One region of the Paenarthrobacter sp. TA1.8 genome, then DNA from elsewhere that is predicted to be linked to it. Evidence: predicted binding sites of a transcription regulator. Region 1 holds the regulator's gene; the other holds the start of a gene.
What was found. The regulator HrcA, encoded in region 1, represses chaperone genes, less so after heat shock. The targets are predictions, from matches to a motif close to TTNGCACTCGNNNNNNNCGAGTGCNAA.
Positions count from the first base shown of each region.

Region 1 (4,056 bases):
CAAGGTACTTCCCGGGACCAACGCCCCGTTGACACGGTAGTTGCTGATAGCTCATGGACCGTGGCTCAAGGAACCGTCAGGAAATCGATGACTTCTTCAACGCGGCCCAGGAGAGATGCTTCAAGGTCGGCATAGGTGCGAACTGCCCCGAGTAGCCGCTGCCAGCCCAAGCCTATGTCCTCCGCGGTCTCGTGGGGCCAGCCGAAGGCCGTGAGGATTCCTGTCTTCCAATCGATCCCCCGGGGTACGGCAGGCCAAGCCTCGATGCCCAGGACCTTTGGCCGGATGGCCTGCCAGACGTCCACGTAGGGGTGGCCGACAATCAAAACGTTTCCTGCCGCTCCGGGCACCGTCATTGCCTCGGCTGCGATGCGCGACTCTTTGGACCCGGGGACAAGGTGGTCCACCAAGATGCCAAGGCGGCGACCCGGCCCGGGGTTGAAGGCAGCGATGGCCGACTTCAGGTCGTCAACGCCATGCAGTGGCTCCACGACGATGCCTTCCACGCGGAGATCGTCACCCCAGACCTTCTCGACGAGCTCGGCGTCGTGCTTTCCTTCCACCCAGACGCGGCTCGCCTTGGCCACCTGGGCACGTTGGCCCTGTACCCTCACGGATCCGGACGCTGTCCGGGTGGAAGGAGCGGCGGACGCGGCAGAGCGGGCAGCAGGAGGCATCAGCCGGATTGCCTGCCCTTCCAGTAGGAACCCGAATCCCAACTGGAACGACTTGGTCTTTCCGCGCCTGTCTTCAAGGGAGACAACGTGCATTCCTCCTGATTTCTCAACACGGGTGACTTCGCCCACCCAGCCCGACTGCACGTCTTCGAGGACCATTCCCCGCTGCACGGCCACTTCCGGCAGCTGTTTTTTGCCAGGAGCGGACAGATCCTGCGGGCCCCAATTGTCGAAAGCCAAGGGATTCCTACCTTTTGTGCTGGTTTTTGGCGCGGGCCGAAGGCGGCCGCGCGAGGTTTCAATGCTAGCAACGGGGTGGCTCATACTAGACTTGTTAGCACTTGGGCATGTTGAGTGCTAAGTGTGGTGGTCCGATTGAGATCCCGCGTTGACCGGTCGTAGGGACCAAGGCAGTCGTCAGGAGGTGGAGCAATGAGTGAGCCGCGCAAGCTTGAGGTGCTGCGTGCCATCGTTGAGGATTACGTGCATTCCAGGGAACCTGTTGGGTCGAAGGCCCTCGTGGAACGGCACCATCTTGGCGTTTCCAGTGCCACCATCAGGAACGACATGGCTGTCTTGGAAGAGGAAGGCCTCATCGCGGCGCCCCATACCAGCGCAGGCCGAATCCCAACGGACAAGGGTTACCGCTTATTCGTTGACCGCATTTCCCAGGTCAAGCCGCTTTCGGCCGCCGAGCGCAGGGCTATCCACTCGTTGCTTGAGGGCCCGGATGATGTTGATGACATCCTGGAGCGCACTGTAAGGCTTCTGTCGCAGCTGACCAACCAGGTGGCCGTGGTGCAGTATCCCCATTCCAATCGCGCGCTGGTCCGGCACGTGGAATTCGTCCTGTTGGCCCCAAAGCAGGTGCTTGTGGTCCTCATTGCGGATACGGGCAGCGTTGGGCAGAAGGTCATCGACGCCGGCTCTGACGTGAGCAACGAGGCGCTGATGCTCCTGAGGTCCCGCTTCCTCGGCAGCATCGCAGCCACCCAGATGGCTCTTTTGCCGCAGGTGCTGCCATCGGTAGTCGCCCTGTGTCCGCCGGAACTCCGCAGCTTGGCGCAGACGTTGGCTCAGGGGCTGCAATCACTCAGTGACACCAGCCGCGAAGAGCGCATCCTGATGGCAGGAACGGCCAACCTGGCCCGCTCCAATGTGGATTTCCCATTGAGCATCGGTCCCGTGCTGGAGGCACTCGAGGAACAAGTTGTCATGCTTCGGTTGTTGTCTGACATGGGGGATGATCCCCGTGGCGTCACCGTGAGCATTGGACGCGAAAATCCGTACGACGGCTTGGCTGAGGCGTCCGTCGTGGCTACCGGCTATGGCTCCGGGGCCAAGGTGGGGATTCTCGGTCCGACACGCATGGACTACCCCACCACCATGGCAGCCGTACGCGCCGTGGCCCGTTACCTTTCCCGCATTCTCGGCGGCTGAAAACCGGTCCGAGGAAACATCCGCAGTACAACAAGGAAGAGATACCGACTTTGAGCAGCCACTATGACGTTTTGGGAGTCTCGCCGGAAGCCACCGGGGAAGAGATCAAAAAGGCGTACCGCAAGTTGGCGCGGAAACTGCACCCCGACGTAAACCCCGGTGAAGATGTCGCGGAACAGTTCAAGGCCGTGACCCACGCTTACGAAGTGTTGTCCGACCCCCAGAAGCGCCGGGTCTACGATGCCACCGGCAATGAGAACGGCACCGACAACGGTTTCGGTGGCGGCTACTCCGGCCAGGGTTTCGCGTTCCAGGACATCTTCGACACCTTCTTTGGTGGCGGTGGCGGCCACGGTGGACCAGCCTCGCGTGTCCGTCGCGGCCAGGACGCACTAATCAGCGTCCGCATCGACCTGAAGGACGCCGTGTTCGGCGTCAACAAGAAGCTTGAAGTGGACACTGCCGTGGTTTGCCCCACCTGTGACGGCAGCTGCTGCCGCCCGGGCACCCACCCGGAACGCTGCGACATTTGCGGTGGCAGCGGCCAGGTACAGCGGGCTGTCCGATCCATTCTCGGTCAGGTCATGACCACCGCGCCTTGTGGTTCCTGCGAAGGCTTCGGCACGGTCATCAAGGACCCCTGCAACGAGTGCAACGGACAGGGCCGAATCCGCAGCCGCCGTTCCCTCACCATCAAGGTACCGGCAGGCGTCGCAACCGGTACGCGCATCCAGTTGTCCGGGCAGGGCGAAGCAGGTCCCGCAGGTGGTCCTGCCGGTGATCTCTATGTAGAAATCCGGGTCAACAACGATTCCATGTTCATGCGTGAAGGCGACGACCTTCATGCCACACTGAGCGTCCCCATGACGGCGGCGGCACTTGGCACCGAGCTGCAGCTGGACACCTTCGACGGCGCACAGGATATCGACGTGAAGGCCGGCACGCAGTCGGGCGAAATCATTACCCTCCGCGGCCTGGGCGTCACGCACCTCCGTGGTTACGGACGAGGCGACCTCAAGGTTCACCTGCACGTAGAGACGCCAAGCAAGCTCGACCCCGCCCAGGAAGAACTCTTGCAGCAGCTCGCCAAGCTGCGCAATGAGCAGTTCACCGAAGGAAAGCTTGTGGCAAGCGGGGGCATGTTCGCGAAGCTGCGGGACAAGCTCGGTAACCTGTAGCGGTGAGCAACCCCGTTTTCTTCACAGCCGCGGGCAGCCTCGGCCAGGTGATCCCCGGTTCCACATTCGTGCTCGAGGGTCCCGAGGCCCGGCATGCTGTAACGGTCAAACGCCTGGCCGCGGGCGAGCCCGTTGATATAGCGGACGGTTCAGGTGCGCGGCTGATAGGCACGGTGGTGGACGCCGGATCCAGCAGTTTGACCGTGAAGGCGTCTGAGGTGCTTTTCGAGGAGCAGCCGGAGGTCCGGTTGGTGCTGGTTCAGGCCCTGGCTAAAGGTGACCGCGATGAACTTGCCATCGAGACCGCCACGGAACTAGGAATTGATGCTGTCATTCCATGGCAGTCTGAGCGCGCAATCGTGCGTTGGAAGGGCGAAAGGGCTGCCAAAGCCCACGCGAAGTGGCAGTCGGTGGTCACTGCGGCCGCCAAGCAGGCGCGGCGAGCCTGGATTCCTGAGGTCCGGTCCATCGTGGATACCGCTAATTTGGCGAAGGCGGTCGAGGCCGCTGACTTGGCCATCATCCTGCATGAAGACGCCAAGAATCCCTTGCGGACTGTCCTCGAAGAGTCGGCTGCGTTGCTCAGTGACGCTGCGGGGTCACCGCGGGAGGTTCTTTTGATCGTTGGACCGGAGGGCGGAATCTCACCGCGTGAAGTAACACGGCTCAGCGACGCAGGCGCCGTAACGGCCCTGTTGGGTCATCATGTCTTGCGGTCGTCGACGGCGGGACCCGCCGCCGTCGTTCTTGCCAGTGACGTT
Region 1 covers NZ_CP184287.1:2,567,571-2,571,626, reverse strand. The annotation lists gene ACNAOT_RS11845 (DUF3097 domain-containing protein) at 66-917, opposite strand; gene hrcA (heat-inducible transcriptional repressor HrcA) at 1,110-2,117, shown strand; gene dnaJ (molecular chaperone DnaJ) at 2,168-3,295, shown strand; gene ACNAOT_RS11830 (16S rRNA (uracil(1498)-N(3))-methyltransferase) at 3,298-4,056, shown strand, end outside.

Region 2 (4,056 bases), 1.5 Mb from region 1:
CCACCGGCAACGATGCCTTCTTCAACGGCAGCCTTTGCGTTGCGGACTGCGTCCTCAATGCGGTGCTTGCGTTCCTTGAGCTCAACTTCGGTTGCGGCACCGGCCTTGATGACTGCAACGCCGCCGGCCAGCTTGGCCAGGCGTTCCTGCAGCTTCTCACGGTCGTAGTCCGAGTCGGAGTTCTCGATCTCGGCGCGGATCTGGGCCACGCGGCCTGCGATCTGCTCGGCGTCGCCGGCACCTTCAACGATGGTGGTCTCGTCCTTGGTGACAACAACCTTGCGGGCGGTGCCGAGGAGTTCCAGGCCAGCGTTTTCGAGCTTGAGGCCAACTTCTTCGGAGATGACCTGGCCACCGGTGAGGATGGCGATGTCGGCCAGCTGGGCCTTGCGACGGTCACCGAAGCCCGGAGCCTTGACGGCAACGGACTTGAAGGTGCCACGGATCTTGTTGACGATCAGGGTGGCCAGGGCCTCGCCCTCGATGTCTTCGGCGATGATCAGCAGCGGCTTGTTGGACTGCATGACCTTCTCCAGAACCGTGACGAGTTCCTTCACGTTGGAGATCTTGGAGTTGACGATCAGGATATACGGGTCTTCGAGGACCGTTTCCTGGCGCTCTGCGTCAGTGACGAAGTAAGCGGAGATGTAACCCTTGTCGAAGCGCATGCCTTCGGTGAGTTCGAGCTCCAGGCCGAAGGTGTTGGATTCCTCGACCGTGATGACGCCTTCCTTGCCCACCTTGTCCAGGGCTTCGGCGATGAGGCTGCCGATTTCCGGGTCGCCGGCGGAGATGGAAGCCGTAGCTGCGATCTCTTCCTTGGTTTCGATTTCCTTGGCGGAGGCCAGCAGTTCGCTGATGACTGCCTCAACGGCCTTCTCGATACCGCGCTTGAGGGACAGCGGGTCGGCGCCGGCGGCAACGTTGCGCAGGCCTTCCTTCACCAGTGCCTGGGCGAGAACGGTTGCAGTGGTGGTACCGTCGCCAGCGACGTCATCCGTCTTCTTGGCAACTTCCTTGACCAGTTCTGCACCGATCTTCTCGTAAGGATCGTCCAGCTCGATCTCCTTGGCGATGGAAACACCATCGTTGGTGATCGTCGGGGCGCCCCACTTCTTTTCGAGGACGACGTTGCGTCCACGCGGGCCGAGGGTGACCTTGACGGCGTCTGCGAGGATGTTCAGGCCCCGCTCGAGGCCGCGGCGTGCCTCTTCATCAAATGCAATGATCTTGGCCATAACGGCGGTAGTCCTTTCGGGACAGTCGTTAAGAAGGTACCTATCAGATGGGGTGCCCGCGACGGACGGTCTTTCGCTTGGGGCCTCTGTATGCCCCGCGCTCCGGACCTCACCCCACCAAGGTGTTTCTTGATCCTCCGCCGGCCCGATGCCTGTCCGCCGCCGGGGTCAACCGGGCCGGACTTAGCAGTCGAACCATAGGAGTGCTAAATCAATAATTAGCACTCGACCGGGGAGAGTGCAAGCAGAGATGCCACTTTGCTCTATAAACAAAGGGCTTTCAGCCATGGGCTGACAGGAATGGGCGTAGACGCCGCCATCGAACTACGCGACGCGGACGCCTTCGGCTTGCGGACCCTTCTGGCCCTCCCCCAGTTCGAACTCAACCCGCTGGCCTTCTTCGAGGGCGCGGAAGCCATCCATCTGGATGGCGGACCAGTGCACAAAGACGTCGTCGCCGGATTCATCCACAGTGATGAATCCGTAGCCTTTTTCGGCGTTGAACCATTTGACGGTTCCCAAAGCCATGATGCCCACACTTTCGCAGTAGCCAAGACCGGTAGCCGGGATCTCCGTACCGGAATTAGTCCACTGTAACCACTGTCACTAGCGCCGCGCTGCCGTGGAGGGGCAGGGCACCACTTTTGTTATTGAGGCTTAACCGAGTTGGAGCATTTTAGCTCAGGAACGGGCTCAATGCCTACTGGTAGCCGGGCCCGGCCACAACCACCAGCGGCTGTTGAACCTCGGGCGTTTCCACGATCGTCTGGATGCCCAGCAAGGTGCCCAGCGCTTCCGCGTTGGCCTTCTGCTCCGGAGCGTTGTAGAAGATCACGGACGTCTGCTGTGGCAGTCCGCCCCAGTTTCCTACAGTGCTCAGCGCCCAACCGTCGCCCTGGACGAGGCCTGCCACCCGTCCGGCCAACCCTGCCGTCCCGGCGCCGTTGTAGACGGCCACAGGAGTGGCCTTGTCCACCGGAGGCGACGACGGAGTAGCGGAAGGAGATTCCGAGGGCGTCGGTTCGCTGCTGGGTTCGCTGGAAGCGGGCGGCGCACTGCTGGATTCGGTGGGCGCAGCGGACGGTGCCGCAGACGTCTGCAGCGGCGCCGGCGTCGTGGTGTTGGACGAAGCGCTGGGTGCTACCAGCCCAAGGTTGGGGAGGATGAGGAATGCCACGAGCCCGAGCACCAGGGCCACCGCCCCAACGGTCAGGACCGGCCACAGGGTGGGGCGTGCAGTCTCTTGGGCGTCGCGGTGAACGCCTTGGCGGGACGTGTTCTGCGGAACCTGGTCGAATTCGTCCTTGGCATATTTGGTCATGGTGAAGCGGTGTCCTTGCTGGTTGCTGCTGACAGATCAGCCTGGCGATTTACGCGTCGGACCCCAAGCGACGTGCAGTCCTCGCACGCTGGCGGGACGTACGTAGTCTACGCAGTCTCTTGACGAGCATGGGATCGTGGGCCAACGCATCCTCGGTGTCTATGAGCGCGTTCAGGATCTGGTAGTAGTGTGTGGCAGAGAGATCGAACAGCTCGCGGATAGCCTGTTCCTTGGCTCCGGCGTACTTCCACCATTGCCGCTCCAGCGCCAGCATCTGCTGGTCACGCTCACTCAGCGGCGAGTCACTGCGGGTCTCGGCCGCGAGGTCCTCAAGGGCAAAGCCTGTTGCCTCGGACGCCATCGGTTCCGGTGCGGGTTCTGCCACGGCACACTCCTTCGACGCTCGTTGGGGGAAAATGTCCTACCCCCATGTTACGGGCGAATAACAACGGTGTCATTCGCAAGTCGTACGGCGCGCGGGAGACAATGGCCCGGTGACTGGCGAGGATGCACTCTTTGATCTTGAACCTGCTGATACTACTGACCCGGGTTTCGCCGCCCTGCTCAAACAGCCGCTGGATGAGCTGGTGGCTCCCGATTGGGCCGATGCATTGCGCCCGGTTGAAGGCCAGCTCCGTGAAGCCTTGGACTACGTAGCGGCCCAATCGGCCAACGGCGCCCAAGTTCTGCCGTCTGCAAAGAACCTGTTGCGCGCCTTCAAACAGCCGCTGGCCGACGTCAAAGTGTTGATACTCGGCCAGGACCCCTACCCAACCCCGGGCCACGCCATCGGGTTGTCGTTCGCCGTTTCCCGCCCTACCCGACCCATTCCCCGGAGCCTCGCCAACATCTACCGCGAACTCCACGACGACCTCGGACTCCCGCCCCGCGTCCACGGCGACCTCAGCGCTTGGGCGGAGCAGGGCGTCCTGCTCCTGAACCGCGTCCTCAGCGTCGAAGCGGGAAACGCCGGCTCCCACCGCGGCAAAGGTTGGGAAGCAGTCACGACGGCGGCGGTCACCGCCGTCGCCAACCGCACTGACGGCGCCGGGCGGCAGAGTCCGCTGGTGGCGATCCTGTGGGGCAAAGATGCCCAGGGCGTGGTGCCCCTGCTGGGAGGGGCACCGTCCATTGTCTCGGTCCACCCAAGTCCACTCTCTGCATCCCGAGGATTCTTCGGCTCCAAGCCCTTCAGCCGGGCCAATGAGCTGCTCATTGACTTGGGGACTGAGCCCATCAATTGGGAATTACCCGTTCTGTAACTTTTTCAAGCCCAACGCTCTCTCACATCCCACCCCCTTCAAGCCCAACGCTCGTTCACATCCCACCCCAAACACGCGGGATGTGAACGAGCGTCCGGCCCGAACACGCGGGATGTGAGCGAGGGTCTGTAACCTTCGACTCATACCCAGCCGACGCGCAGGAAATTAGCTTAGGCTTACCTTCATGACTGCTCTCCCCGTCACTTCGTCCGCCTCACGCAAAACCCGTCCGCAG
Region 2 covers NZ_CP184287.1:1,092,204-1,096,259, reverse strand. The annotation lists gene groL (chaperonin GroEL) at 1-1,238, opposite strand, end outside; gene ACNAOT_RS05315 (cold-shock protein) at 1,563-1,766, opposite strand; gene ACNAOT_RS05310 (LytR C-terminal domain-containing protein) at 1,939-2,559, opposite strand; gene ACNAOT_RS05305 (DUF3263 domain-containing protein) at 2,609-2,944, opposite strand; gene ACNAOT_RS05300 (uracil-DNA glycosylase) at 3,054-3,821, shown strand; gene ACNAOT_RS05295 (siderophore-interacting protein) at 4,006-4,056, shown strand, end outside.
Region 2: a site for HrcA is predicted at 1,422-1,448, ahead of groL (chaperonin GroEL). Genes of this name have one in related genera too.